DNA from 4 places in the Streptomyces sp. NPDC087844 genome. Region 1 is predicted to be linked to each of the others. Evidence: riboswitches for the same ligand, from Rfam matches in the RefSeq annotation. Region 1 holds a riboswitch; each other region holds the start of a gene.
The links. Region 1 has a riboswitch for cyclic di-AMP ahead of ACIOKD_RS18545 (peptidoglycan DD-metalloendopeptidase family protein). Riboswitches for the same ligand answer to the same signal wherever they lie in the genome.
Positions count from the first base shown of each region.

Region 2: linked by a shared signal. The riboswitch ahead of ACIOKD_RS22735 (C40 family peptidase) and the one ahead of ACIOKD_RS18545 (peptidoglycan DD-metalloendopeptidase family protein) in region 1 are both predicted to bind cyclic di-AMP.
Region 3: linked by a shared signal. The riboswitch ahead of ACIOKD_RS04410 (NlpC/P60 family protein) and the one ahead of ACIOKD_RS18545 (peptidoglycan DD-metalloendopeptidase family protein) in region 1 are both predicted to bind cyclic di-AMP.
Region 4: linked by a shared signal. The riboswitch ahead of ACIOKD_RS03250 (M23 family metallopeptidase) and the one ahead of ACIOKD_RS18545 (peptidoglycan DD-metalloendopeptidase family protein) in region 1 are both predicted to bind cyclic di-AMP.

Region 1 is NZ_JBIUVD010000008.1:213,081-220,382, reverse strand. Features, by position in the region: gene ACIOKD_RS18545 (peptidoglycan DD-metalloendopeptidase family protein) at 271-1,224, opposite strand; cyclic di-AMP (ydaO/yuaA leader) riboswitch at 1,229-1,404, opposite strand; gene ACIOKD_RS18540 (alpha-galactosidase) at 1,689-3,797, opposite strand; gene ACIOKD_RS18535 (tyrosine-protein phosphatase) at 3,966-4,763, shown strand; gene ACIOKD_RS18530 (DUF6126 family protein) at 4,794-4,919, opposite strand; gene ACIOKD_RS18525 (helix-turn-helix domain-containing protein) at 4,916-5,581, opposite strand; gene ACIOKD_RS18520 (aspartate aminotransferase family protein) at 5,834-7,231, opposite strand; gene dxs (1-deoxy-D-xylulose-5-phosphate synthase) at 7,228-7,302, opposite strand, start outside.
Region 2 is NZ_JBIUVD010000011.1:206,679-213,980, reverse strand. Features, by position in the region: gene ACIOKD_RS22745 (ATP-dependent Clp protease proteolytic subunit) at 36-752, shown strand; gene ACIOKD_RS22740 (hypothetical protein) at 760-1,068, shown strand; cyclic di-AMP (ydaO/yuaA leader) riboswitch at 1,440-1,626, shown strand; gene ACIOKD_RS22735 (C40 family peptidase) at 1,630-2,103, shown strand; gene ACIOKD_RS22730 (DUF6328 family protein) at 2,202-2,702, shown strand; gene ACIOKD_RS22725 (ATP-binding protein) at 2,841-3,284, opposite strand; gene ACIOKD_RS22720 (helix-turn-helix domain-containing protein) at 3,545-4,414, shown strand; gene ACIOKD_RS22715 (DUF397 domain-containing protein) at 4,424-4,660, shown strand; gene ACIOKD_RS22710 (8-amino-7-oxononanoate synthase) at 4,644-5,840, opposite strand; gene bioB (biotin synthase BioB) at 6,084-7,292, shown strand; gene ACIOKD_RS22700 (adenosylmethionine--8-amino-7-oxononanoate transaminase) at 7,285-7,302, shown strand, end outside.
Region 3 is NZ_JBIUVD010000002.1:173,185-180,486, forward strand. Features, by position in the region: gene ACIOKD_RS04405 (hypothetical protein) at 1-193, shown strand, start outside; gene ACIOKD_RS04410 (NlpC/P60 family protein) at 340-1,518, opposite strand; cyclic di-AMP (ydaO/yuaA leader) riboswitch at 1,525-1,697, opposite strand; gene pcrA (DNA helicase PcrA) at 2,285-4,891, shown strand; gene ACIOKD_RS04420 (M23 family metallopeptidase) at 4,983-6,728, opposite strand; gene ACIOKD_RS04425 (lipase family alpha/beta hydrolase) at 7,155-7,302, opposite strand, start outside.
Region 4 is NZ_JBIUVD010000001.1:807,385-814,686, reverse strand. Features, by position in the region: gene ACIOKD_RS03265 (DNA topoisomerase (ATP-hydrolyzing) subunit A) at 1-66, opposite strand, end outside; gene ACIOKD_RS03260 (M16 family metallopeptidase) at 504-1,889, shown strand; gene ACIOKD_RS03255 (M16 family metallopeptidase) at 1,886-3,274, shown strand; cyclic di-AMP (ydaO/yuaA leader) riboswitch at 3,521-3,676, shown strand; gene ACIOKD_RS03250 (M23 family metallopeptidase) at 3,689-4,474, shown strand; gene ACIOKD_RS03245 (GntR family transcriptional regulator) at 4,760-5,452, shown strand; gene ACIOKD_RS03240 (HPr family phosphocarrier protein) at 5,799-6,080, opposite strand; gene ACIOKD_RS03235 (GNAT family N-acetyltransferase) at 6,311-7,302, shown strand, end outside.

The sequences.
Region 1 (7,302 bases):
TCCCGGAATAAGGGACGCGTTCGGTGGCGCTGCCGCAGCTCCCGGCGCCGCGGGGTGTGGCGAGGAGGTCGTCGGGGGAGCGGGACATGCCGAAGGCCGGACCCCGGGGATCACAGGGTCCGGCCTTCGGAGACGAGCCGGGCGGTCGGCACCGATCGACGCGAATCGACGTCGGCGACGTCGGCCGACACCAGCAGGCGTCGGCCGACACCAGCAGGCGTCGGCAGGCGTCAGCAGGCGTCAGCAGGCGTCAGCAGGCGTCGGCCGGCGTCAGATGGAGACGCCCTTGGCGCGCAGGTACGCCAGCGGGTCCACGTCCGAGCCGTAGTCCGGGGTGGTGCGGATCTCGAAGTGCAGGTGCGGTCCGGTGACGTTGCCCGTGGCACCCGAGAGGCCGACCTGCTGTCCGCCGGTCACGGTCTGACCGGCCGAGACGGAGAGGGAGGACAGGTGCGCGTACTGGGCGTAGTGGCCGTCGGCGAGCTGGATGACGACCTGGTTGCCGTACGCGCCGCCCCATCCCGCGGAGACGACCGTGCCCGCACCGACGGACTTGAGCGCGGTACCGGTGGGAACCACGAAGTCGACACCGGTGTGGTACCCGCTGGACCACATGCTGCCCGACATCTTGTACGCGGTGCCGATGGAAGCCCCCGAGACCGGCAGCGAGAAGCCGGTGGCCGTCGAGGTGTCCGCGGCCTTGGACGCCGTGGTCGTCTTCTTGGCCGCGGGCTTGTCGGCGGACTTGTCGGCGGACTTGCCGGACGACTTGGGGGCGGTGGAGTCGGAACTCGAAGCCGCCGCCTTGCCGCCGATGGCGAGCTTCAGGCCCGGGTGGATGAGAGACGGATCGCCGCCGATGGACGTGCGGTTGTCCGAGTACAGCTTCTTCCAGCCGCCACTGACGTCCTGCGTGTCGGCGATCTTCGACAGGGAGTCGCCCGAACGCACGGCGTACGTCCTGGTCGCGGCCTTCTTCGCCTCGGCCTTCGCCTCGGCCTGCTTCTCCGCGGTCGGTGCGGCAGCGGCGGACTCGACGCTCGCGACATTCGCGACATTCGCGGCGCTCGACACGGAATCGGCGGCGGTCTGCGGAGTCGCGGCGTGCGCTCCGGCGGCACCGAGCAGCGGGAGGGCGAGTGCTGCGCCCCCCGTTCCGGCCACGGCTATGGATCGGGTGAAACGCTGGGACTTGGGACGGCGGTGCTTACCCTTCGCGGGCATGACGAATTCCTCTCCGGCGCCTGCGAGGTGAGCTGTCGGGTGCGAGCTGGAGATGCCCGGCCGTGCTTTCGCACGACTTAACCCCAAGCCGTTCCGGAGACCGGAACAGGCGTACTACCTGTGGGTCCCCCGCTCCTGCCACATACGGGTGAGTGTGCGGATTCCGGGCGGCGGCAGGATTGGGCGTCCGTCCGGATTGGAGGCGAACGTAAGCGACATGAAGAGGCCGGAACAAGCTTGAGGGTTTCCTGTGTGCCCCGTTTTCTTGATCCTCGACCGAAATACCGGTCACCCTGCGTGAATACGGGCTGTCCCTGGTTTGTTGAACCCCTGAAAACAAAGCGGACTTACGTGAGCATGGCGACAGCGGAACGTCACGGGTATGACGCTGCTCACCAAGGACCGCCCCAGGAGCCTTCACTCCGGCGCGAGTTGGAATGAAGGCTCCATTACGGACACATCAGTCACACGCGACGCAGGCGGATAACTGCCGCATCGAGGTCCCCACGCAACCCCGTCCGCAACCCGTGGTGCAACAGCACCGCACCTCGGTGGACTTCGCCCGTTTCGAGACATTTGTACGATGCCGACGGGTCGAGGCCCCGCAGCCTCACCGGCGCGGCCGGTTCTCCGTAATGCTGGGCCTGGAGCCAGGCGAGGACGACGGCGTCACCGTCACGGACGTACTGGACGGCGCTCAGTCCGCCCTGCGGCGCCCGCAGCCGATGAAGCTCACCGCCCTGCACGACGGGCCTGATCTCCTTGTAGAGCTCCACCCAGGTCCGCGCCTCGGCCAGCTCCTCCTCGGTCCAGCGGGTGAGGTCGCCGCCGACGCCGAGCACCCCGGCCATCGCGCTCACGAACCGGAAGCGCAGCGAGCTGACGCGTCCGTTGAGCTGCGTGTTCGGGCTGTCGGTGACCCAGGCGGCCATGGCCCGCGCGGGGTGCACCTGACTGAAGCCGTGCTGGATGGCGAGCCGGTCCAGCGGGTCCGTGTTGTCCGAGGTCCACACCTGGTCCGTACGCGCCATGATCCCGAGGTCGATCCGGCCGCCGCCGCCCGAGCAGGACTCGAAGGCTACGCCCGGGTGGGCCGCCCGCAGCCGGTCCAACAGCTTGTACAGGGCGTGCACATGATCCACCCACAACCGTTGCGGGTACGCCTCGCCGGGCCACCCCGCGTCCGTGAAGCAGCGGTTGAAGTCCCACTTCACGTAGTCGATCGGCGCACTGGCCAGGAGCGCGTCGAGCTGCTCCCACAGGTATTCCTGGACGTCCTCGCGGGCGAGGTTCAGGACGAGCTGATTGCGCAGTTCCGTCCGCTTCCGTCCCGGCTGGAACTGCGCCCAGTCCGGGTGCGCGCGGTACAGGTCGCTGTCGGGGTTGACCATCTCGGGCTCGACCCAGATGCCGAACTGCATCCCCAGCCCGTGCACGTAGTCGCTGAGGGGCCGGAGGCCGCCGGGGAAGCGGTCCCGGTTGACCGTCCAGTCGCCGAGGCCGGCCCGGTCGCTGGTGCGTGCCCCGAACCAGCCGTCGTCGACCACGAACAGCTCGACACCCGCGTCGGCGGCCCGGCGGGCGAGGGCCCGCTGCTGCTCCTCGGAGATGTCGAACTCCGTGGCCTCCCAGGAGTTGTAGAGCACGGGCCGGTCCTGGTCCGCGTCCGGGATCACGTGCGCGCGCTGGTACGCGTGCCAGGCGCGGCTCGCCCCGCCGAAGCCGCCGTCGCTCCACAGCCCCGCGAAGACGGGAGTGACGAAGGTCTCCCCGGGCTCCAGCCGCAGCAGACCCGAGTCGTCGTATCCGGCCCCGCCGGTGATCTGCACGCGCGCGTCGGGCAGTTGGGCCACCGCGATCCGCCAGGTCCCCGACCAGGCGAGGGCGCAGCCGTAGACCTCGCCCAGCTCCTCGGTCGCCGTGCCGTCCGCGTCCAGGGCGACCCACGGCAGATGCTGGTGCCCGGTGTGCCCGCGTCGGCTGCCGATGATCTTCTCGCCGTAGGTGAGTTCGGAGCGCACGAGCCGGGACTCGGCCGCCCAGCGTCCGTGCAGCTGGGACAGCCGCCACCCGTCGTGCCGCGGCAGCGTCCAGGTCGCGGAGTCGGCGCGCAGCACCTCCAGGGCGGGCCCTTCGTTGGCGAGGGTCACCCATCGCTCGACGACGTCGGTGCCCGCCCGCATCCGGTAGTGCAGCGTGACGCCGAGCCCGGAGTCGGAGAACCTCAGCCGCAACTCGTCACCGGCGGCCTCGGCGGCCCCCTCCCCGTCGGCGGTCTCGTACCCCTCGAAGCGCCATTCGGTGCCGCGCCTCTCCGGCGTGCGCACGGAGAGCGCGGGCCGTACGAAGCGGGGGCCGCCCTCGACCGGGTACTCCTCATGGCCGTCGAGGGTGGCCTCGAACGCCCAGTACTCGGGACCCGGGCCCGCGGCGAGCGCCTCGGCGTCGGCGAGCGCGATCCTCGGGCCCCAGTGCAGATGAAGCAGCTCGTCCTCGTCACCGAGCCGCAGGCCGTAGCTGCTCGTGGGTCCCGAAAGAAGCCACGTACGGCCGTCTGCGCCGATCTCTACCATCAAGCCCTCACATATTCGAACAGGCACGCTCAAGCCCCAACATCATCAGGGCCGACCTGCCTTTCGGGCAACGCCTGTGGACAACTCATTGGCCCACGAACCCATGTCGTATCGTCGGATACGCACCTCGCCGACGAGCCGCGTCGGTGGCCGAGGGGAGGAGCCCCCGTGACGCAGCAGGTCCCGTCGACCGAACCCGAGCTGGCCGGCGTACGCAACTTCCGCGATGTGGGCGGCCTGCCGACGGCGGACGGCCGGCGGGTGGCGTACGGACGGCTGTTCCGCAGCGGCCACCTGGCGCACGCGACGCCCTCGGACGCCGCGTTCCTCGCCTCACTGGGCCTGCACACGATCTTCGACTTCCGCAATGCGGCCGACCAGCGGCTGGAGGGCGCCGACGTCGAGCTGCCCGGGGTGCGCAATGTGAACCTGCCGCTGACGGACCCCGCCGACGGCGCCGAGTTCTGGAAGATGGTCCGCGACGGGAACCTGGACGAGCTGCGGGAACTGCTCGCGGACGGCCAGGCGGCGAACCGCATGATCACGTCCTACCGCACGATCATCAAGGAGCGCACGGCCGAGCATCGTCAGGTGCTGCACGCGCTGGCCGAGGACAGTGTCCCGGCCCTGATGCACTGCGCGGCGGGCAAGGACCGGGCCGGTCTCTCCGTCGCCGTGACACTCCTCGCCGTGGGCGTCGAGCGCGAGGCCATCGAGGCGGACTACCTGGAGTCGAACGCGGCGCACCGCCGCTACAAGGTCCACCGCGGCAGCTCCTCCTCCTCGGCGTACACCCCCGAGGTGATGGAGCTGCTCAGCCCGCTCTTCGACGCACGCGCCGAGTACCTGGCGGCGGCGTTCGACACGATCGAGGAGACCTGGGGCGGGGTCGACGCGTACCTGGAGCAGGCGCTCGGCGTGACCCCCGGGATACGGGAGCGGCTGCGGCAGCGGTTCCTCGACTGACCCGGCCGCCCGGACCCCCTACCGGACCCCTTACTGGTTCTGGGCTCCCAGGGTGAAGAGCAGGTAGACGAAGGCGGCGAAGACGTGCCCGACCGCCACATAGATGATGAGCCGAACCCACAGCGCGCGTGGGAACTTCTCCTCCAAGTCCTTCATGAGCCTTCTCCTGAGATCGTCGTCGGAGTCGTGGAAAGGGAAGGGCCGGTGACGGTCGTCGCCGGCCCGAGACACAGCGCGGCCGTCGGACTCTGCAGCAGGGTGTGTACGAAGAGCAGCTCGGCCCCGTCACGGTCCGCGGCGGCGATCCGGTGCGGGGTCAGCGAGTCGAAGTGGGCGCTGTCACCCGGTTCGAGGACGTGTGCGGTGTCCCCGAGCCGCAGCCGCAGCCGCCCGTGCAGGACGTACAGCCACTCCTCGCCGGGGTGGACCCGCACGATGTCGCCCTGCGCCCCGTAGGGGACGTGCACGCGCAGGGACTGCATGCCGCGTCCGGCGGCGCCGGCCTGCCAGTACGTCCAGCCGCCGGCCCGGGTGGGCTCCATGTCGGCGGAGCGCACGACGGCGTCCCGCTCGGTGACCGTCTCACCGAGCAGGTCGGAGACGGTGGTGCCGTAGACACGGGCCAGGGTGAGCAGCATCGGCAGCGAGGGCTGGCGCCGGCCGGTCTCCAACCGGGAGAGATGGGCGGGCGAGAGTCCGGCGGCACCGGCCGCGGACTCCAGGGTGAGGGCTGCGCGGTGGCGCAGTGCGCGTAGCTGGGGCGCGACGGCGGGCAGCCGCTCCGGTTCGGGGGGTTGCGTACCCTTGTCAGGGTTCATGTGTCCATTGAGCCGCAGCTTTGCCTCCGAGGCAAATAACTTGCCCCAGAGGCAAAAGGCGCGGGCACCCTGCGGCTGGCCGCGCAGTTCCCCGCGCCCCCAAGGACTCGGCCGCACCCCCGCCTCCCAGGGACGCGTGCCTACAGGGGCGCGGGGAACGGCGCAGTCTTTTGCCCCTTCAGGGGCGCGGGGAACTGCGCGAACGGCCCCACCGGCCCGCAGGGACCCCACTACGGCAGGGCCCCGCGGCCCCTACCGGTTGGCAACCGCCTGCTTGACCAGCGTCTTCCCGAAGTCCCACATCAGCCCACCCCCACTGTGCGCCTCATCCATCACAGCAGTGAACGCGTCCACGAACCGGTCCACGTCCCGCTCACCGATCACCAGCGGCGGAATCAGCTTGATCACCTCCAGGTGGTCGCCGGAGACCTGGGTCAGGATGCGGTGCCGCTGCAGCAGCGGTACGACGACCATCTGCGCGAACAGCCCCTTGCGCGCGGCCTGCAGCATCGTCCAGCGACTGCGCAGCTTCAGCGAGGTGGGCCGGCCGAACTCGATGCCGATCATCAGCCCCCGGCCGCGTACGTCGCTCAGCAGCTCGTACCGGTCGACGAGCGCCGTGAGCCGGGACTTCAACCGCTCCCCCGTGGCACGGGCGTTCGCCACGATCTCCTCGTTCTCCATGACCGACAGCACGGCGAGGCCGGCCGCCATGGCCTGTGCGTTGGATCCGAAGCTCGCGGAGTGCACGAGGACCCGGTCCATGGACGAGTAGACCTTCTTGAAGATCCAGTCCTTGCCGAGGGTGGCGCTCACGGGCACGTATCCGCCCGACAGCGCCTTCGCCACACAGACCAGGTCCGGTTCGACCCCGTCCTCGTGCTGGTAGGCGTAGAAGTCCCCGGTGCGGCCGAGCCCGGTCTGCACCTCGTCCGCGATGAGCAGCGCCTTGTGCTTGTGCAGCAGCTCCTGGGCGTCGCGCAGATAGCCGGGCGGCGACTCGTGCACGCCCTTGCCCTGGATGGGTTCGACGATCAGCGCGGCGACGTCGCCCTTCTTCAGCTCCGCCGCCAGGGCGTCGAGGTCGCCGAGCGGGACCGCCGTGTCGGGCAGCAGCGGGGCGAAGCCGTCCCGGAAGCCGTGCTCGCCGTTGACGGACAGGGACCCGGTGGTCAGACCGTGGAAGGCGTGCGCGCAGTACAGGACGCGTGGCCTGCCGGTGGCGTACCGGGCGAACTTCAGCGCGGTCTCGACGGCCTCCGTTCCGCTGTTGCCGAAGAACACCCGGTCCAGGTGCGGGCTGTGCGTCAGCAGCTTCTCCGCCAGCAGTCCGGGCAGCGGCTGGCAGTCGAAGCGGGTCAGGTCGGCGAGCCGGGCGTCGAGGACGTCGTGCAGTGCCTTGCGGACGACGGGGTGGTGGCGGCCGAGGCCCATCACCCCGAACCCGGCGAGCATGTCCAGGTAGTCGTTGTCGTCCGCGTCCCAGAAGTGGGCGCCCTCGGCCCGCTCGTAGACCTTGTCGAAGCCGATGGTGCGCAGCATGCGCGGCAGCTGGTGGTTCAGGTACTTGGCATGCAGCTCGTAGCGCTCGGTCCCGCGCTCGGCGAGGAGACCGCCGAGATCGAACTCCTGGGACTTGCTGGTGGTCATTCCGGCTTCTCCTTGGACACGCGCGTCTTTGCGGCCGGCTTGCCGGCGGCACCCTGTCTCCCGGTCCCCCG
Region 2 (7,302 bases), on a different contig from region 1:
TTTTTACAGGACCTCTCCCAGAGGAGGCGTGTGTCGTGACCCGCTCAACAACCCGACCGCCAGCTCAGCCGCCAGCTCGGCCGTCCGCCCGCCACGTCCTGCCCGAGTTCACCGAGCGCACCAGTTCGGGGACGCGGACCATGGATCCGTACTCCAAGCTCCTCGAAGAACGGATCGTCTTTCTCGGGACGCCGATCGACGACACGTCCGCGAACGACGTGATGGCGCAGTTCATGCACCTTGAGTACCAGGCACCCGACCGGACCATCTCGCTCTACATCAACTCCCCAGGCGGCTCCTTCAGCGCGATGGCGGCCGTCTACGACACGATGCGGTTCGTCAGCTGCGAGGTGGAGACCATCTGCCTGGGCCAGGCCGCGTCGGCCGCCGCGGTGCTGCTGGCGGCGGGCACACCGGGCAAGCGGTACGCGCTGCCGGGCGCCCGCGTTCTGCTCCATCAGCCGTTCCTGTCCGAGCCGGTTCAGGGACAGGCGTCCGACCTCGCCATCCAGGCGGACGAACTGCTGCGCACCCGCGCCCGCCTGGAGGAGATGCTCGCCCGGCACACGGGGCATAGCCGGGAGCGGATCGGCGCGGACATCGAGCGGGACAAGATCCTCGACGCCCACCAGGCGCTGGAGTACGGGCTGATCGACCGGATCGTCCCCAGCCGCAAGACTGCCCTCGGCGCGTCCGACACACCCGGCCCGTCCGGCACATCCGGCCCGTCCGACGCACCCGGCGCGGGGTGATCCGCCGATGCTCCCACCCGAGTTGCCCCCGCTGCCGGCTCTGACGCGGGCCGAAGCCGAGCTGATCGACCGGTATCTGGAGGTGGTCGACCTCCTCGGCCGGATCAACCCGGCACACTCCGGGGACACCTACCGCGGACTGCGCGCGGCCCAGGCACTGGTCGGCAGGGCCACCGCGCTGCGCGACGCCCTGACCCTGATGCACCAGCGGGGCGAACACGAGCTGCACGCGGCAACCCTGGCGCGGGCCCTGCGCGTCCTCGACGGTGAGCGCAGGGCGAGCCGGGTCGCCCTGCCGCCCAGCTCCGACACCTGACACCGACACCGACACCTGACAAACACCACACCCCTCGGTCCGGCCTCACGCGCGCACTTGACGAAGCGTCCGCACCGGAGTTGAAACGCACCAGACGGCGTACCCCCGGTCGGCGTAGTCGCAACTGCTCCCCCAGGCCCCGGCGAGTTGCGCAACGCACGTACGTCCGAGGCGGAATCAACTGTTCCAGTGCTGGTGCGAGGGTCCTTGAGGCTCTCGACACCCACCCGCAGAAAGGGCTGTCCACCCGAACGGGTGAGTGGTGAGTAAGACCACAAATCGCCGATTCCGCTCGGCTTTTGGGACATCAGTGCGTCAAGATCCCTGCGACGACAAGCCCCCGCCACAAGCGGCGGGGCGGTCCGGGCGGACGCCGAGTCCTGCCGCTGCCCGGATGACCGGTCGACAGAAGTGCATCGGCAGGAGTGGAGGACCCAGGCACGACGGGCCGCCGGAGAGATCCGAGTGGCCCTTGGGGTGAAGCCGCAGCTGCGGCCGGGCAACTTCGCCAGCCCGAATCCGACAGGTCATCCTTCACAGGCGGCTGACGAAGGGTTGCGCATGACTGCGCTCAATCGTGTCCCGTCGCTGTTCAGCAGGGCCGGTACCGCATCGGTCCTCACCATCGCCGCCGTAGGCGGCGGCATAGTGGCCCCTGGCTTCGCGTCCGATGCGGAAGCGGCCACTCCCGCGACGAAGGCACTCAAGGTGGCGGCCTCCAAGAAGGGCGCCCCGTACAAGTACGGGGCCGTGGGGCCCAAGCGCTTCGACTGCTCCGGCCTCACGCTCTACTCGTTCAAGAAGGCGGGCAAGAAGCTGCCCCGCACGGCTGCGGCCCAGTACAACAAGACGAACCACGTCTCCTCCTCGAAGCGCAAGCAGGGGGACCTGGTCTTCTTCCACTCGGGCCGGAACGTCTACCACGTGGGCATCTACGCCGGGAAGGGACGGATCTGGCACTCGCCGAAGACCGGGGATGTGGTGAAGCTCCAGAAGATCTGGACGAAGAGCGTCTGGTACGGCCGGGTCAGGTGATCCACCCACGGGGCGGCCGTGGCGATCTCCACGGCCGCCCCGTGAGGGACCCGGGCATGACGCGTGATTTCGGCGGCTGAATGGTTACTCGTTCACTTATGGCCGATCCGCACCACCACGAGGGGCGCAACGAGACCCGTCTTGAGCGCGCCGACCGGAACTTTCTCGAACTCCTCCAGGAGCTGCGGGTCACCCAGACGGGCGTTCAGATCCTCTTCGCCTTCCTGCTCACCCTCGCCTTCACCCCGCGGTTCCCGTCCCTCGACACCGTGCAGCGCACCACGTACGTCGTCACCCTGCTGCTCTCGGTCCTGGCGGCGGCACTCTTCACGGCCCCCGCCGCCCTGCACCGGCGGCTGTTCCAGCGGGGCGCCAAGCCGCTGGTGGTCAATGCCTCGTCCCGGCTCGCGCAGGCCGGCCTGGCCGTGCTCGCGCTCGCTCTCACCGGTTCCGTGCTGCTCGTCGTGGACGTGGCGGTGGACCGGACCGAGGGGATCGTGGCCGGGGCGACCACTCTGCTCCTCTGCGTCGGTCTGTGGGAGGTCCTGCCATACCTGCTGAAACGGGCCGTCGACAAGACCTCGGACGATGAGGGCTAGCGCTCCGCTGAATGTCTGAAATCTTGTGAATGTCTGAAATCTTGTCGGCGGGCGTGTCGTGGCTGGTCGCGCTTACGCGGCGGAGCCGCATGTCGATACTGCCCCGCGCCCCTTGAGGGCGCCGTCACGGGCCGTCGGTCAGTCGGCCGAGACCGGCTCCACCGGTACCGTCCAGGGCAGCGTGACCGACACGGTCTTTCCGCCTTCCCTGGTGGACCGGACCGAAAGCTTGCCACCGGACTCCGCGGTCAGCCAGCGGATGATCACCATGCCCCGGCCGTTGTCCTGCTGGACGGCCGCGGGCAGCCGTTTCGGGAAGCGCGGGTGGCTGTCGGTCACGCCGATGCGCAGCTGTTCGTCACGGTCGAGTTCGATGTCCACCGTGAAGGTGGGTGACAGTCCGAAGGTGTGCTGTACCGCGTTCGTGGCGAGTTCGGAGACGATGAGCCGGACCGTGTCGGCGGTCTCCGAGTCGGAAGGCAGTCCCCATGTGGCCAGGACGTCGGTGACATACGTACGGGCGGCGGAGACCGAGGCGGGATCGCTCGGCAGAGTGACGGATGCTTCCTGGTGGTCTGCCATGCGACGTCGTCCCTTTCCCACGGGACCGGGGCCCGACCGAAGCGGATGACTTCGAGACGGTCCCGGCCTGGTGCTTGCGCCAGCGTGCCACTACCTCGGCGTTCGTGGTGCCGATCCACCAAGATATGCATATATCTGTCGCTCGAAGCGGTGAACTCTGCGACCGTCGACCGTATTTGGGCGGTCAGCCGGTTTGTCCTCTACCGTCGGCGTGACGCCGGGCGCCATAGCGCTTGCGCGACGGTCGGAAGGAGACGGCCATGCAGTACGGCCCCGCGGTGCGCCGACGTAAGCTCGGCGCCGAACTGCGTGCCCTGCGCGCCCGCGCGGGCCTCACGAGCGGTGAGGCGGCCCGCCTCGTGGGCTGGCATCAGTCCAAGGTGAGCCGGATCGAGACCGGCCGCAGCGGGGTCAAGCCCGCGGACGTGCGGCGGCTCCTGGACGCGTACGACGTCCGGGACCCGGAGCTGCACGAGTTACTCGTCGTGCTGGCCGGCTCGGACGACGACGGCCGGCACCACTGGTGGCACGCCTATCGGGGCCTCCTGCCTGCGACGTACAGCGATTTCATCAGTCTGGAGTCGCAGGCGGGTGCCATGCGCACGCTGGAGAACTCCGTGGTCCCCGGCCTCCTCCAGACGCCGGAGTACGCCCGCGAGGTGACGCGGGCCGCGGTGGGCGGGGCGCACGACGGCAGGGTGGACGCGCTGGTGGAGGTACTGGTGAAGGTGCGCCTCGCGCGCCAGGACGTACTGCGTTCGAACACACCGCTCCGCCTGAGTGCCGTTCTCGACGAGGCGGTGCTGCGGCGGACCGTCGGCGGACCAGAGGTGATGGCACGGCAGTTGGAGCGGCTGCGGGAGGCCGCGCACCTCCCTCACGTGCGGATTCAGGTTCTTCCCTTCGGAGTCGGGGCTCACGTCGGAGTCACCGGGCCCTTTGTTATTTTTTCGTTTACGAACAGATCTGATCTGGATGTGGTTGTTCTCGACCACTTGACGAGTAGCCTTTATCTCGAACGGAGAGAAGACCTCCAGTCGTACGAGGAGGCCTTCAACTCCCTTCAGGGCCTCGCCCTTTCGCCCGGGGACACGTTGGACTTCATCGCCGGTGTAGCTGACGGCGCATAAGGAGGCACCATGCCCGCCACGCCTCGGTACGTACCTTTCAGCAACCGTCCCAGCGCTCATCTGCACGGTGTGCGGTGGCAGCGCAGCAGCCGCAGCACGGGAATGAACAACTGCGTCGAGACGGCCCGGCCGGACTTCGGCCCGTGGGCCGGACTGCTCGCGGTGCGCGACTCCAAGAACGCGTCGGGGCCCGCCCTCCTCTTCGCCCCCGCGGCCTGGGAAGGCTTTGTCAGCGCGCTTCGATGATCACGCCGACGGCCCGGTCGAGCTGTCCGTCGGTGAGATCCGCGCGGGCCGTGAGCCGCAGCCGTGAGATGCCGTCCGGGACCGACGGGGGACGGAAGCAGCCGACGGCCAGACCCGCCGCACGGCACTCCGCGGCCCAGCGCAGCGCCTGCTCCGGGGAGGGGGCGCGCACGGAGACGACCGCGGCGTCGGGCCGTACGGCTTCGAGCCCCTCGGCCGTCAGGCGCTCGTACAGCGTGGTGGCCACTGCACGCGCGCGTGCGGCCCGTTCCGGTTCCCGGCGCAGCAGACGCAGGGCCGCCAGGGCGGCGCCCGCCGCCGCGGGGGCCAGACCCGTGTCGAAGATGAAGGTGCGGGCCGCGTTCACCAGATGGTCGATGACGTGGGCCGGTCCCAGGACGGCACCGCCCTGGCTGCCGAGCGACTTCGACAGGGTGACGGTGGTGACGACGTCGGGCGCGCCCGCGAGTCCCGCCGCCCACGCGGCGCCCCGCCCCCCGTCGCCGATGACACCGAGACCGTGCGCGTCGTCCAGCACCAGCGCCGCGCCGGACCTGCCGGACTCACCAAGCGCACCGGACTCACCGGACGCACCGGACTCACCGGATTCGCCCGCTTCCCGGCAGGCCGCGGCCAGTGCCGTCAGCGGGGCCGCGTCGCCGTCCACCGAGAAGACCGTGTCGGAGACGACGATCGCGGGCCCGGTCCGCGTGTCCAGCGCCTTGCGGACGGCGTCGGGATCGGCGTGGGCGACGACCTGCGTGGTGCCCCGCGCGAGCCGGCAGCCGTCGATCAGCGAGGCGTGATTGCCCGCGTCGGAGACGATGAGCGAGCCGTGCGGCGCCAGCGCGGTGACGGCGGCGAGATTGGCCGCGTACCCGGAGGAGAAGACGAGGGCGGACTCGAAGCCGCAGAACTCGGCCAGTTCGCGTTCGAGTTCCGCGTGCAGTTCCGTGGAGCCGCTGACGAGCCGGGAGCCGGTGGCGCCGCCTCCCCAGGTCCTGGCTGCCCGCGCGGCGGCCTCCGTGACCTCGGGGTGCCGGGCGAGGCCCAGATAGTCGTTCCCGGCGAGGTCGAGGAGCGCGGAGTCGGCGGGGCGCGGGCGCAGGGTACGGACGAGTCCGGCCCGGGTGCGCGCCCGTGCCTGCTCGTCGATCCACTCGAACGGCGATCGGGCCATATGTCCTCCGGCCATGAGGTGGGGGTGGGTGCGGGTGTCCCATGGGGCCCCGACACACGACTTTCCGCCCGGCCGTCCCCACTGTCCTGTGCAGACCCTGCACAGCCGCCTTTTGTAGGCAACGCACAGACCCTAGCCGGACCACCAGCCACCCATGGTGTGGCAATGCCCACACGTCGACCGCTCTCTGTTGTCTGGTTCCTCCTTGGCCCGGCGCGGTCGGATAGGCCAGGATCGGACCTCATGGACCTGCTGAACACGCTGCTGGACAAGGGGCTTCGGCGCGAGCTGCCGACCCGCGACGAGGCACTGGCCGTGCTGGCCACCTCCGACGACGAACTCCTCGATGTGGTGGCCGCGGCCGGCAAGGTACGCCGCCATTGGTTCGGCCGACGGGTGAAACTCAACTACCTCGTCAACCTCAAATCGGGCCTGTGCCCCGAGGACTGCTCCTACTGCTCGCAGCGGCTCGGTTCGAAGGCCGAGATCCTCAAGTACACCTGGCTGAAGCCCGACCAGGCATCCCAGGCCGCGGCGGCCGGGCTGGCGGGCGGCGCCAAGCGGGTGTGTCTGGTGGCGAGCGGACGCGGTCCCACCGACCGTGACGTCGACCGGGTCTCGGACACCATCAAGGCGATCAAGGACCGACACGAGGGCGTCGAGGTGTGCGCGTGCCTCGGGCTCCTCTCGGACGGCCAGGCCGAGCGGCTGCGCGACGCGGGGGCGGACGCCTACAACCACAACCTCAACACGTCGGAGGGGACGTACGGGGACATCACCACCACCCACACGTACGCCGACCGCGTGGACACGGTCCAGAAGGCGCACGCGGCGGGTCTGTCCGCCTGCTCCGGTCTGATCGCGGGCATGGGCGAGAGCGACGAGGACCTCGTCGACGTCGTCCACGCGCTGCGGGCGCTCGACCCGGACTCGGTCCCGGTCAACTTCCTGATCCCCTTCGAGGGCACCCCGCTCGCCAAGGAGTGGAACCTCACCCCGCAGCGGTGTCTGCGCATCCTCGCGATGGTCCGGTTCGTCTGCCCGGACGTCGAGGTGCGTATCGCGGGCGGCCGTGAGGTCCATCTCCGTACGATGCAGCCCCTCGCCCTGCATCTCGCCAACTCGATCTTCCTCGGCGACTACCTCACCAGTGAGGGCCAGGCGGGCCAGGCCGACCTGGACATGATCGCGGACGCCGGTTTCGAGGTGGAGGGCACGGGCGAGGTGACGCTCCCGGAGCACCGGGCCACCGCGCATGCCGGATGCGGCTCGCACACGGACGCGGACGCGGGGTGCGGCTCGCACGAGGGCGCCGGCCGCGGTCCCTGTGGCTCGGGCGGCACGGAGCGGGCCCCGGGACAACAGGCCCCGGAACCGGTCTCCGCGGCGCGTACGGACCTGGTCTCGGTACGCCGCCGGGGCGCCGGAACGGATCTCGCGCCCAATGCCTGATCTGCCCGCG
Region 3 (7,302 bases), on a different contig from region 1:
CCTGGTCGGCCTCAACCAGGCCGACGACCAGACCGTCAACAACATCAAGATCGGCGTGAAGCTGGCGCTACTGGTCGTGATCCTCGGCCTCGTCTACGTGAAACGCGACGACGAGAAGGTGGAGAAGGGCCTGTTCGCCCTGGTGGGCGGGCTGACCACGGTGAACGTCTTCATCGCGGTGCTCTGGACCTGAGCGACCGACCCGGAATCCGACCCGGAATCCGACCCGGAACACGGACGGGGTACGCGGACGGGGTACGCGGACGGGGTACGCGGACGGGGTACGCGGACGGGGTACGGCACACACGTGCCGTACCCCGTCCGGATGCGGGTGGGCCCCTAGCCCGGCCGTACCACGCTGTGGACCGGCATGTAGTAGATCGACTCCTCGCGGACGTAGGCACCCGGCTTCGGGGCGTGGATCATCATGCCGTCGCCGATGTAGATGCCGACGTGGCTGATGTCGTCGTAGAAGAAGACCAGGTCGCCGGGCTGGGCGTTGTCCACGGAGACGGTCGTGCCGGTCTCGACCTGGTCCCATGTGGTGCGCGGGAGGGTCACTCCGGCGGCCTTCCAGGCGGCCTGGGTCAGACCGGAGCAGTCGTACGAACCAGGACCGCTGGCGCCCCAGACGTACGGCTTGCCGATCTGGGCGCGGGCGAAGGCGAGCGCCTTGGCCGCCTTGGTGGAGGAGGCGGAGTCCGATCCCGGCACGCTCCCGGTGCCGGTGCCGGTGCCGGTGCCGGTGCCCGCGCCCGTTCCGGCGGCGGCCCCGGTGCCCTGCGTCGCCGCCTCCTGGCGCCGGCGCTCCGCGTCGGCTGCCTGCTGCCGCGCCAGCTCGTCCGCCTTGCGCCGGGCCTTTTCCTGCTTCTCCCGCTCGATCGCGGCGAGGCGGACCTTGTCCTCGGCGGTCAGCTTCGAGAGGAGCTCGCGCGCCTCGGCGAGCTTTCGCTGAACGTCCGCCTTGGACGTCTTCAGCGTGCTCTGCGTCGTGGTGAGCGTCTCCAGACCCTCGGAGGCCTCCTGCCGCCTCTTCGACGTGGTGGCCCGCTGGGTGACGTACTCGTCGACGGCCTGCTGCTGGCGGGCGGTCAGCCGGTTCATCAGCTGGGTCTGGTCGAAGTAGTCCTGCGGGTTGTCCGCGAGGAGGAGAGAGGCCGTGTCGGGGGCGGACGCTCCCGTGCGGTACTGCGCCGCGGCGAACGTCCCCAGCGCCTCGCGCGCGGTGTTGAGCTTCTCCGTACGCTGCGCCACGTCGTCGAGGAGCGTGGCGACGCGCTTGCGTTGCTTGGTGGTCTTCTCCTTGGCCGCGTTGTACTTCTCGGTGGCCGTGCCAGCCTGCTGGTAGAGGTCGTCGATCTTCTTCTGGACTTCCTCCGTGCTGGGCGTGGGCTCCGCGGCAGGCGAGGCGTCCGCCGTCTGGGAGAGCAGGGCCACCGAGGTCAGGGCCGCGGTGGCGAGGGCCGGCGTCCGTACGCCCAAGGGGCTGGGGGGCCGCGACTTGCGGTGTGGCGCCACGAGGGCGTCTCCTTCCGTCATCCGCCTACCGAGTTAGCTGTCGGGTTCGGGCGAATGCTTCGGAAGGTTTGCCCTACGGTCCTTGTCCCGCGAGGGAGTCGGACCGATTCACCCCAGGATCGGTTGGGTCCCCGGTTCCGGAGGCCGCGAGGGCATGCCGGATTCGGCGGAGCCCGCTCGGCCCGGCGTTGTTCGCCGGTGCGGGTCGAGCGGTCTACGCGAAAGTTAGCCAATACGTGTGGCACCTGTGAAGTTTGATGTGCGATATGCCCGATACATTTTCGTGACCTGGGCCACGGATGCCGTCCGCTGACGTCAATTGGTCGTGATCTGCTCCGAGTTGTCCCTGAGGGGCGCGGGAGCGCGGTGGCCGGGTCGCGGAGCGGCGCCCGCGCCGACGGGCCGGTTCCGGCCGCCTCGGTCATTACCTCAGGCAGGTGGTGTGCCGGTGCGCCCTGTCTCCGCACGGCTATACGGAAATCATCCATACGCGGTTCGGGTGCGGGGCGAAGTGGCGCCCTGCAGCGGTAGCGCCGGGCGCGACACGACACGGCGCGGCGCGACACAGCACGACAGGGCGCGACACGACACGGCACGACGGGGCGCGACGGGGCACGGCGCGGCACGCCAAGACACCGTCATGGTCGCCGTGTGTAGTGACGCACTCATTACGGGTGAGGGTCCCCCTCGGCCGCCCGGCCCGGATTCCGCCGAGTTTCCGGGGTGGCGGCCGGGTGTCAGTGGGGGCGCCTAGACTCGGAGAGCGATGAGCAGCCTCTTTGATGACAGCTTCCTGGCGGACCTCAAGCCCTCCCGGGCCCACGAGGAAGAGCCCCCGCCGCCGCCCGAGGACGAGGCGCCGGACCACGGTCCGGACGACCTGTTCGGCGGGCGCTTCGACGTGCCCGCGAGCCGATGGGGGTCCCCCCGGTCGAGCGGGGTCGAGACCGGGGGAGGCTATTACCGCGACGGCGCCCCTCGGCCGCTCATGGACCCGGCCACGCTCCTGGACGGGCTGAACGAGAACCAGCGCGCCGCGGTGGTCCACCATGGCTCACCCCTGCTCATCGTGGCCGGCGCCGGTTCCGGCAAGACCCGTGTGCTCACCCACCGCATCGCCCACCTGCTGGGCGAGCGCAAGGTGCACCCCGGCCAGATCCTCGCGATCACCTTCACGAACAAGGCCGCGGGCGAGATGAAGGAGCGCGTCGAGCAGCTCGTGGGCCCGCGGGCCCACGCGATGTGGGTCATGACCTTCCACAGCGCCTGCGTGCGGATCCTGCGCAGGGAGAGCAAGAAGCTCGGCTTCACGTCGTCCTTCTCGATCTACGACGCCGCCGACAGCATGCGGCTCATGGCCCTGGTCTGCCGTGACCTGGATCTCGATCCCAAGCGCTTCCCGCCGAAGTCCTTCAGCGCCAAGATCTCGAACCTGAAGAACGAGCTGATCGACGAGGAGGACTTCGCCGCCCAGGCCTCCGACGGCTTCGAGAAGACCGCCGCCCAGGCCTACGCGATGTACCAGTCGCGGCTGCGCGAGGCGAACGCGCTGGACTTCGACGACCTGATCATGACGACGGTCAACCTCCTCCGCGCCTTCCCCGACGTCGCCGAGCACTACCGCCGCCGCTTCCGGCATGTCCTCGTGGACGAGTACCAGGACACGAACCACGCGCAGTACTCCCTCGTCCGGGAGCTCGTCGGCAGCGCCACGGACCCCGTCGCGCACCCTGAGGACGTACCGCCGGGGGAGGGCGACCTCCCGCCGGCCGAGCTGTGCGTCGTCGGTGACGCGGACCAGTCGATCTACGCCTTCCGCGGCGCGACCATCCGTAACATCCTCCAGTTCGAGGAGGACTACCCGAACGCGACGACGATCATGCTGGAGCAGAACTACCGCTCCACGCAGACGATCCTGACCGCCGCCAACGCGGTCATCGAGCGCAACGAATCGCGCCGCCCGAAGAACCTGTGGACGAACGCGGGCGCGGGCGCGCGCATCACGGGCTATGTCGCCGACACCGAGCACGACGAGGCGCAGTTCGTCGCCGAAGAGATAGACCGTCTCACCGACGCGGGCGACGCGAAGGCCGGCGACGTCGCCGTCTTCTACCGTACGAACGCCCAGTCCCGTGTCTTCGAAGAGATCTTCATCCGGGTCGGCCTGCCCTACAAGGTCGTCGGCGGCGTCCGCTTCTACGAGCGCAAAGAGGTTCGGGACGTCCTCGCGTACCTGCGGGTGCTCGCGAACCCCGAGGACTCCGTACCGCTGCGCCGCATCCTGAACGTGCCCAAGCGCGGCATCGGCGACCGCGCCGAGGCGATGATCGACGCGCTCTCCCAGCGCGAGAAGATCAGCTTCCCGCAGGCGCTGCGCCGCGTCGACGAGGCGTACGGCATGGCGGCCCGCTCGACGAACGCCGTCAAGCGGTTCAACACGCTGATGGAGGACCTCCGGACGATCGTCGAGTCCGGCGCGGGCCCGGCGACCGTCGTGGAGGCGATCCTCGAACGCACCGGCTATCTCGCCGAGTTGCAGGCCTCCACCGATCCCCAGGACGAGACCCGCATCGAGAACCTGCAGGAACTCGCCTCCGTGGCCCTGGAGTTCGAGCAGGAGGCGGCCGGCGGCGAGGATGCGGGCGCGGGCGCGAACGAGGGCGAAGGTGAGGGCGAAGGTGAGGCGGAGGGTGAGGCCGAGGGCGGTACGCCGACCGGGCTCGCAGCCTTCCTGGAGCGGGTGGCCCTGGTCGCCGACTCCGACCAGATCCCCGACGAGGACGAGGACGGCTCCGGGGTCATCACCCTCATGACCCTGCACACCGCCAAGGGCCTCGAATTCCCTGTCGTCTTCCTGACCGGCATGGAGGACGGCGTGTTTCCGCACATGCGCGCCCTCGGCCAGACCAAGGAGCTGGAGGAGGAGCGGCGCCTCGCGTACGTCGGCATCACCCGCGCGCGCGAGCGGCTCTACCTGACGCGCGCGTCGATGCGCAGCGCGTGGGGACAGCCCTCGTACAACCCGCCGTCCCGCTTCCTGGAGGAGATCCCGGAGGCGCATCTGGACTGGAAGCGCACGGGTTCGATGGGGGCGGTGGCCTCCGGTCCGGTCGGCGGTGTGGCGGCCTCTCTGTCCTCCTCCCGCTCGCGCTCGGCGGCGTCGGGCGCGTCCGGCTTCGCGACGCGGCGCGGTTCCTCGGAGAAGCCGGTGGTGTCGCTGGCGGTCGGAGACCGGGTCACACACGACCAGTTCGGCCTCGGCACGGTGGTCGGAGTGAAGGGCATGGGGGCGAACTCGGAGGCGACGGTCGACTTCGGCGGAGAGAAGCCGAAGCGCCTGCTGCTGCGGTACGCGCCGGTGGAGAAGCTGTAGGCAGCGGGACCGGACGGGATGTGCGGGCGGGGCTGCCGACCGGGCGGCCTCCGCCGGTCCGAGGTCCACTCCGAGGGGGCGCTCGCAGGCCCTAGGTGGGGTCGATGCCGTGGCTGCGCAGCCACGGGAGCGGGTCGATCGCCGAACCGCCGCCGGGTCGCACCTCGAAGTGGAGGTGCGGGCCGGTGGAGTTGCCGGAGTTGCCGGAGTACGCGATCGGGTCGCCGGCCTTCACGACCGTCCCCGAGGCGACCTTGTACGTGGAGAGATGGCAGTACCAGGTCTCCGTGCCGTCCTTGGCCGTCACGATGATCATGTTCCCGTAGGCGCTGTTCCACTGCGTACGGACGGTTCCGTCCGTCGCGGCCATCACCGTCGTACCGTACGAGACCGGAAAGTCGATACCGGTGTGCACGGACATCCAGTTGATACCGGCCTGACCGTAGTAGGCGCTGAGCCCGTGCCTCGCGACCGGCAGCGCGAACTTCGGACGCAGCCGCTCCTTACGGGCCGCATCGGCCGCCGCCTTCTGCTTCTCGGCGGCCTGCTCGGCCTTCAAGTCGATACGTTCCTGCGTGCGGCTCGCCCGGTCCGCGAAGTCGTCCGCGTCGGCGGAGAGGCTTTCGAGCTGGGCGTCCAGCTTGTTGTTCGCGACCGACGGCTTCACGGCGCTCGCGTCGGGCGCGGCGGCCGTCGTCTGGACATCGTCTCCGCCGTCGCCACCGGTCACCGACGCGGCGGCGATGCCGGCGACACCCATCACACACGCCGACGGTACGGCGATCGTCAGCAGCGCGGAGCGCTTGGGCGGCGTGCGGCGGCGCGACCGGGAAGCGGAACGGCCCGCCGCGCGGGACCCGGCACGGGAGGCCGGCGCGCTGGCGGCGACGGGAATGATCTCCTCGACACCGTCGAGCAGCTCGGGCTCGTCGTCGGCGTGGTCGTGATCGTGACCGTGGGTACGAGCGTGAAGGTCGGAGTCCGCGTCGGCGAGAGCGTCGGCATCGGTATGGCCGGAGTGTTTGAACTCGCTCTGCGCGGTGACCCGTTCTTCGAACGGCACCTGCTCGAACGTGGCGGTGGCCTGCTGGTGGAACGACTCCCGCTGGTCGTACGCGTCCTGCTGGTCGTAAGACTCTTGCTGGTCGTGCGACTCGTGTCGGTCGTAGGACTCGTGCTGCGCCTGCGGGTGGAGTTGCGTGTGGGGCTGGGGCTGCTCGCCGCCGTCCGAGTTCCACGCCGTGGCGTCGTACGTGCCTGTCTCGAAGGTCGGCGCCGTCCACTGCTGGGTGGGGTCGGCCTGTTCGGCCTGGTGCCAGGCGTTCGCGTCCCACTGTCCGGTGCCGTCGGGGCTCGTTGCCTGCGTCGGGATCTCACCGAGCTGCTGATAACCGGAATCCGGCCAGACACCGCTCGTGTCGTAGCTGCCGGTCTCATAGGCGGCGTGGTGCTGGGCCGCGTACGGGTCGTAGTTCAGCGTCTGATGACTGCCGGTGGAATCAGTCCAGTTACCGCTGTGGGACGCTCCGGTCGTGGTGCCGTACGAACCCGTTCCGCCGCCGCTCCCGTCGGTTCCGCTTCCGTTGCCGGGCAGATCGCCGAAGAGGGGGTCGGTGTCGAACGTGGTCGTCGCGTAGGCGCCCGTCATGTCGTAACCACCTGTCGTGCCGTACGAGCCGGTGGCGGCCGGGTCAAAACCGGCGGCGGGATATCCGTCGTACGTGGTGAAGTCGCCGTGCTGGACCCCCTGCTGGCCGTGGGACGCGTAATGCGCCGAGGCGGCCTCGGGAGCCGGAGCCGGGGGAGTTACGGTCCCCGACGGGTGACGGTCGTTCACCAACTTCTCTTTCGCCTCGACAACAGGGGCTGGCAGAGCAGTGCGGCGACTGTACCCGGCGGTATGCGGGCGCGACAATCTTCAGCAGGTTTCCTCCTCTCAGGAAAGGGGCATTCGGATGCCTTTCGGCGGAGGTTGGGCAGAGCTTTGGCCTTGCGTTCGATGAACGTTCGAAGAAAAGGCGCCTCCGAAGGCGAGCTCGGCTTCCACTTGGTGCGTTACCCGTCGCTTCCCGTTGCCCCGGTTCGGGGCGGATCGCCTTCAGACGTCCGCTTCCGGTTGAGCCCCGCGGCCGACCTCTTGTATCGGCCTCTCGGGTCGGCCTCTGCGATCGGCCCCTTTGATGGGCCTCTTGGGTCGGCGTCTTCGGTGTCTTCGGTTGTACCTCTCCGAGCGGGTCCGGGCCCTACGGACAGGCTCTCTCCGTTAAGCCACTGTCAGGCCGCCGGTGTGGGTGGTGGCGCGGGCGGTTCCCTCCTCGACATCCAGGGCCTGACGTATGCCGACCGCGACCGCCGGGTGCACCGGCAGGGCGAGATGTCCGATTCCGCTCACGCGAACGTTCTGCGCGAGC
Region 4 (7,302 bases), on a different contig from region 1:
GTCGATGTCGAGGATGCGCTCCTCGAAGTCGTCGGAAGGCGGGGTCTTCGTGCTGCGGCGGGCCATCGCTGCTGCGACTCCTTCACAGTCTCTGCCGGGGCATGAACGGGTTCTGACGCGGTCCATTGTGGACCGCAGTACTGACAACGCGGACCACGACCCGTCCGTACGGGCCTGTCGGGCCGGGTGCGCGACCGCCCCAACAGGCCCGGCGGGCCCCGATCGAGGCGGCCCCGGAGGCTCCACGAGCGCGACCCGCGACTGCCCGCGGAGGTCTGAGGACGCTACCGCCTCACCGGTCGCGCAAGTTCCCCGCGCCCCTGAAGGGCTCCCTCGGAGGAGTGCGGGTGCCCGTACAGCCGTACGGGATGCCCATGATGCTCGCGTGCTCGCTCTCGGCGTACCCGATGCGGGAACTTCGCCAGCTGTCCGCGCGCTTGCATACAGTGGCACGACTAGCAGGAATTCAGCAGTTTTCCGCGATCGAAGGGACGTACATGCCCATGGGTCACACGGCCACAGCCGAGGCCGGTTCCGGCGGCCTGACAGCGACCGAGCACCGCCTGGCCAACGGCCTGCGTGTGGTGCTCTCCGAGGACCACCTGACCCCGGTCGCGGCGGTGTGCCTCTGGTACGACGTCGGCTCGCGTCACGAGGTCGCGGGCCGCACCGGGCTCGCCCACCTCTTCGAGCACCTGATGTTCCAGGGTTCCGGCCAGGTGAAGGGCAACGGCCACTTCGAACTGGTCCAGGGAGCGGGCGGTTCGCTCAACGGCACGACGAGTTTCGAGCGCACCAACTATTTCGAGACCATGCCGACGCACCAGCTGGAGCTCGCTCTCTGGCTGGAGGCCGACCGTATGGGTTCGCTGCTCGCCGCGCTCGACGACGAGTCGATGGACAACCAGCGGGACGTCGTCAAGAACGAGCGCAGGCAGCGTTACGACAACGTTCCCTACGGCACCGCCTTCGAGAAGCTGACCGCCCTCGCGTACCCGGAGGGCCACCCCTACCACCACACCCCGATCGGGTCGATGGCAGACCTGGACGCGGCCACCCTTGAGGACGCGCGCGCCTTTTTCCGCACCTACTACGCGCCCAACAACGCCGTGCTGTCGATCGTCGGGGACATCGACCCGGAGCAGACGCTCGCCTGGGTCGAGAAGTACTTCGGTTCCATCGCGGGACACGACGGCAAGCCCGCCCCGCGCGACGGCTCGCTCCCGGAGACCATGGGCGGACAGTTGCGCGAGGTCGTCGAGGAGGAGGTCCCGGCGCGCGCGCTGATGGCCGCCTACCGGCTGCCGGAGGACGGCACGCGCGCGTCGGACGCCGCCGACCTCGCCCTGACCGTGCTCGGCGGCGGCGAGTCGTCCCGGCTCTACAACCGGCTCGTACGCCGTGACCGCACCGCCGTCGCGGCCGGGTTCGGCCTGCTGCGCCTCGCCGGAGCGCCCTCCTTGGGGTGGCTCGACGTGAAGACGTCCGGCGACGTCGAGGTCCCGGTCATCGAGACCGCCGTCGACGAGGAGCTCGCCCGGTTCGCCGAGGAGGGCCCCACTGCCGAGGAGATGGAGCGCGCCCAGGCCCAGTTGGAGCGCGAGTGGCTGGACCGTCTCGGCACGGTCGCGGGCCGCGCCGACGAACTGTGCCGCTACGCGGTCCTGTTCGGCGACCCCCAGCTCGCCCTGACCGCCGTGCAGCGCGTTCTCGACATCACCGCGGAGGAGGTCCAGGAGGTCGCCAAGGCCCGTCTGCGCCCTGACAACCGCGCGGTGCTGGTCTACGAGCCGCTCGCCCCGGACGAGACCGACGCGCCCGAAGAGACCGACGCCGCCGAGGCCGGCGGCGGCGCCGCCGACAACACCGACGAGGAGGCGGCCAAGTGACCGAGCTCGCCACGATGGAGTTCCACCCGCAGCCCCAGGCCGGCGAGGCCAGGCCCTGGGCCTTCCCGGCGCCCGAGCGCGGCACCCTCGGCAACGGCCTGACGCTGTTGCGCTGCCACCGCCCCGGCCAGCAGGTCGTCGCGGTGGAGATCCTCCTGGACGCCCCGCTGGAGGCCGAGCCCAAGGGCCTCGACGGCATCGCCACGATCATGGCGCGGGCCTTCTCGGAGGGCACCGACAAGCACTCGGCCGAGGAGTTCGCCGCCGAGCTGGAGCGCTGCGGCGCCACGCTCGACGCCCACGCGGACCACCCCGGCGTACGGCTCAGCCTCGAAGTCCCCGTCTCCCGCCTGCCCAAGGCGCTCGGCCTGCTCGCCGACGCCCTCAGGGCACCCGCCTTCGAGGACGGCGAGATCGAGCGGCTGGTGCGCAACCGGCTCGACGAGATCCCGCACGAGAGCGCCAACCCGGCCCGGCGGGCCGCCAAGGAGCTGTCCCGGCAGCTCTTCCCGGCGGACTTGCGGATGTCGCGTCCGCGCCAGGGCACCGAGGAGACGGTCACCGCGATCGACTCGGCGGCCGTCCGCGCCTTCTACGAGAAGCACGTGCGCCCCGCCACGGCCACCGCGGTCGTCGTCGGCGACCTCACGGACGTCGACCTCGACGCGCTGCTCGGGGACACGCTCGGTGCCTGGACCGGATCGCAGGCCCAGGCGCGCCCCGTGCCCTCGGTGACCGCCGACGACACCGGCCGCGTGATCATCGTCGACCGGCCCGGAGCCGTCCAGACGCAGCTGCTCATCGGCCGCGTCGGCGCGGACCGGCACGACCGCGTGTGGCCCGCCCAGGTGCTCGGCACGTACTGCCTCGGTGGCACCCTCACCTCGCGCCTGGACCGTGTCCTGCGCGAGGAGAAGGGATACACCTACGGTGTGCGGGCGTTCGGCCAGGTGCTGCGCTCCGCTCCGGACGGGACGGGCGTCTCGATGCTCGCCATCAGCGGCTCCGTGGACACCCCGAACACCGGCCCGGCGCTCGACGACCTGTGGAAGGTGCTGCGCACCCTCGCAGCCGAGGGCCTGACGGACGCCGAGCGCGATGTCGCCGTGCAGAACCTGGTGGGTGTGGCGCCCCTGAAGTACGAGACCGCGGGCGCCGTCGCGGGCACGCTCGCCGACCAGGTCGAACAGCATCTGCCGGACGACTTCCAGGCGACGCTGTACAAGCAGCTCGCCGCGACCGGCACCGTGGAGGCCACCGCGGCAGCCGTGAACGCGTTCCCGGTGGACCGTCTGGTGACCGTCCTCGTCGGTGACGCGGCGCAGATCGAGGAGCCCGTCAGGGCCCTCGGCGTCGGCGAAGTCAGCGTCGTGCGAGCCGAGTAGGGATCGGTGACCGGGCAGGGCCTGAGATCGAGCAGGACCTGTCACGGCCGGGGCCCGGGTGGCTGGACGAGTCACCCGGGCCCTTTCCTGTCCTTCTACGCCCACGGTGTGTCCGTATTGCAGGGAAGTTGCCTGTCTGCCCTGTGGCGTGCGCTACAAAAATGGTGATCCGTTTGTCTATTGAAAGAGGCGCCGCTTAGCGTCGGTCCGGCTGTTCGTCAGGCACTGCGCCGCGTCCGCGGCACCGGACAGTCATCGCCGAGTCCCCGTACGGCGCGAGCCAGGGGAGCCGGGGACCCATGTCCCTGGGGTGAATCGGACGCCCTTCCCGAAGGGGGTCCGTAGGAGACCTTCCTGCTCCGAACCCGTCAGCTAACCCGGTAGGCGAGAAGGAAGGAAAGGACCAGCCACTTCATGGCGTTCACCCGCGCCACAGGGAAGCACCGTCTTCCCAGCCGCATGACGCGCACCACCCGCAGGACCGTCGGCGTCGCCGCCCTGGCCACCACCGGTGTCGTGGGCACGCTGGCCGCCCCGGCGTTCGCCGCCGAGAGCGAGATCGAGCAGACAGGTCCCCTCAAGGCCGTCACCATGGACGACCTGGTCGCCCACGAGATCGACGCGCAGGCCGCCGCCCAGCGCCAGGCCGCCGAGCAGGCCGCCGCCCGCGAGAAGGCCGAGGCCGCCGCTGAGAAGCGTGCGGCGGAAGCCGCGGCCAAGGCCAAGGCGAAGGCCGAGGAGGAGCGCGAGGCCAAGGTCCGTGCGGCCCGCGAGGCCGAGCGCAAGCGCCTCAACGCCTACACCGCGCCGATCACCGGCTCGTACGTCTCCACCTCCTACCAGGCCGGTGGCGGCGTCTGGTCCTCCGGCAGCCACACCGGCATCGACTTCCACGCCGCCAGTGGTACCGCCGTGCACGCGGTGGGCTCCGGCACCGTCGTGGAGGCAGGCTGGGGCGGCTCCTACGGCAACCAGGTCGTCATCAAGATGGTTGACGGCACGTACACCCAGTACGGGCATCTCTCGTCCATCGGTGTCTCGGTCGGCCAGACGGTCACTCCGGGACAGCAGATAGCCCTCTCCGGGGCGACCGGCAACGTCACGGGGGCGCACCTGCACTTCGAGGCGCGGACGACCGCGGAGTACGGATCCGACATGGACCCCGTCGCGTACCTTCGCGGGCACGGCGTGAACGTCTGACCGCACGGCACCCCGCACCGCACCGCACTGCCGCACGGCACCGCACTGCCGCACGGCAGCCTCCGTCGAAGGCCCCGGCCCCGGCTCACCGAGCCGGGGCCTTCGCGCCTTCGGACGGCTTCCGGTCACTTTCGCACCGGACGACTGCCTGTTCACAAGCGCGGTGTGTCCAAAAAATATCCATGGATTCCCGGCTGCCTTCGGAATTTCCCGTTCTCTGCAATAGAGTCACCGAACAAGCGTCAATCGACCGCGTTTCGCGGGGATTAAGGCGGAGGTCCGGTCATGCGTATTCCCGCGCGCTCGGTATGCACGGCGATCCGGGACGACATCGTCGCGGGTGTCTACGAGCGCGGCAGCCGGCTCACCGAAGAACTGCTCGCGCGCCGCTACGGCGTCTCGCGGGTTCCCGTGCGCGAGGCGCTGCGCACCCTGGAGGCGGAGGGCTTCGTGGTCACCCGTCGGCACGCGGGCGCGTGCGTCGCGGAACCCACGGAGCAGGAGGCCGCCGACCTCCTGGAGATGCGCGTGCTGCTGGAGCCACTGGGCGCCGCCCGTGCCGCCCAGCGGCGCACCGAGGCCCATCTCAAGGTGCTGCGCGGCCTGGTCAGGCTCGGTCAGGAGCGGGCGAGGCGGGGCAACAGCGAGGATCTGCGCTCGCTCGGCGGCTGGTTCCACGAGACGCTCGCGCAGTCCTCGGGCAGCCCGGCGCTGACCTCGACGCTCGGCCAGCTGCGGCACAAGATCGCCTGGATGTACTCGGTCGAGGCGTCCGCGCACCCCGCCGAGTCCTGGACCGAGCACGGGGCCATCGTGGACGCGGTGGCCCGCGGTGACAGCGACCGGGCGAGGACGATCACGGCGCTGCACACGGAGCGGGCGACGTCCGCCCACCGGCTGCGGTTCCCCGGCGGTGGCCGCGCCGAGCGTGTGAGGACTTCGCAACATCCCGTAAACACGGCGGGCCCGCGGCATTAACAGAAGAGCCGTATACAAAGAGGGATATTCGGCGGGGTCCTATTTCTGGTGCCCTTTTCTTCCGCGTGCCTGAAATTGTCGGGCACGTCATTTTCGTGCGCGCGGAAGCGGGCGGAAATCGATACGCCACGCGCAGGAAAACAACGGCTCCCGGCCCCGTACGTGCAAACCCGTGCGTGCAACCCGTGCGCGCAAAAACGGCGGAGCCGCGTCGCCCGGGGTGGGGGTGACGCGGCTCCGCCGTACGGGATCCGACGGGCCCGATGGGGTCCGACGGAATCCGGGAGGCCCGAGGGGGCCCGACGAGGCCCGAGGAGGTCCGAAGAGGTCCGAGGATGCCTGCGGGTCAGACCGTCTCGGGGAGCTCGTCGAGACCTTCGGCGACCAGCTTCGCCAGACGGTCGAGCGCGGCGTCCGCGCCCTCGGCGTCGGAGGCCAGGACGATCTCCTCGCCGCCCTGGGCGCCCAGGCCGAGGACCGCGAGCATGGACGCGGCGTTGACGGGGTTCCCGTCGGCCTTGGCGATCGTCACGGGGACGCCGGTGGCCGTGGCCGCCCGGACGAAGATGGAGGCGGGACGGGCGTGCAGGCCCTCGGCCCAGCCGACGTTGACGCGGCGCTCAGCCATGTGATGCTGCCCTTCAGGTGTCAAGGTTGTCTAGACCAGTGTTCCATACGGTGAACGGTGAGGCGTGCCTTGCGCGGGTGCGGACCCGACTCCAGGACTGCCCCGGCTCCAGGACTGCCCCAGTCCCAGGACTGCCCCGGCCCCACGATCGCCCCGGGCCCTCAGACTGCCCCGGGCCCCCGCCGGACGCGAACCCGCCGTTGTCCGACCCGAGTCGTACTCTGGGCCCCATGCAGACCCCGCCGGACCGGCACGAGTACCCCGCTCACTGGGAGGCCGACGTCGTCCTGCGCGACGGCGGCACCGCGCGCGTCCGGCCCATCGCGGCCGACGACGCCGACCGTCTCGTCAGCTTCTACGAGCAGGTGTCCGCCGAGTCGAAGTACTACCGCTTCTTCGCGCCGTACCCGCGTCTGTCCGCCAAGGACGTCCACCGCTTCACCCACCACGACTTCGTGGACCGGGTGGGACTCGCGGCGACCGTCGGCGGCGAATTCATCGCCACCGTACGGTACGACCGCATCGCCGCGGACGGCCGGCCCGCCTCCGCCCCGGCGGACGAGGCGGAGGTCGCCTTCCTCGTCCAGGACGCCCACCAGGGCCGTGGCGTGGCCTCCGCCCTGCTCGAACATGTCGCGGCCGTCGCCCGTGAGCGCGGCATCCGCCGCTTCGCCGCCGAGGTGCTGCCCGCCAACAGCAAGATGATCAAGGTGTTCACGGACGCCGGGTACCAGCAGAAGCGCAGCTTCGAGGACGGCGTCGTACGCCTGGAGTTCGACCTGGAGCCCACCGACCGTTCGCTCGCCGTGCAGCGCGCGCGGGAGCAGCGGGCGGAGGCGCGTTCCGTGGCCCGGCTCCTCGCCCCCGGTTCGGTCGCGGTCGTCGGAGCGGGCCGCACACCCGGGGGAGTGGGCCGCAGCATCCTGGAGAACCTGCGCGACGCGGGCTTCACCGGGCGCCTGTACGCGGTGAACGGAGCACTTCAGGAGAAGGAGCTCGCCGGGGTCCCGGCCCACCGCTCCGTGCGTGACATCGGCGAGCCCGTCGACCTCGCGGTGATCGCCGTCCCGGCCGAACGGGTCCCGGAAGCGGTGGCGGAGTGCGGCGAGCACGGGGTGCAGGGGCTGGTCGTGGTCTCCGCGGGATACGCCGAGAGCGGCACCGAGGGCAGGGAGCGCCAGCGCGAGCTCGTACGCCAGGCGCGTACGTACGGAATGCGCCT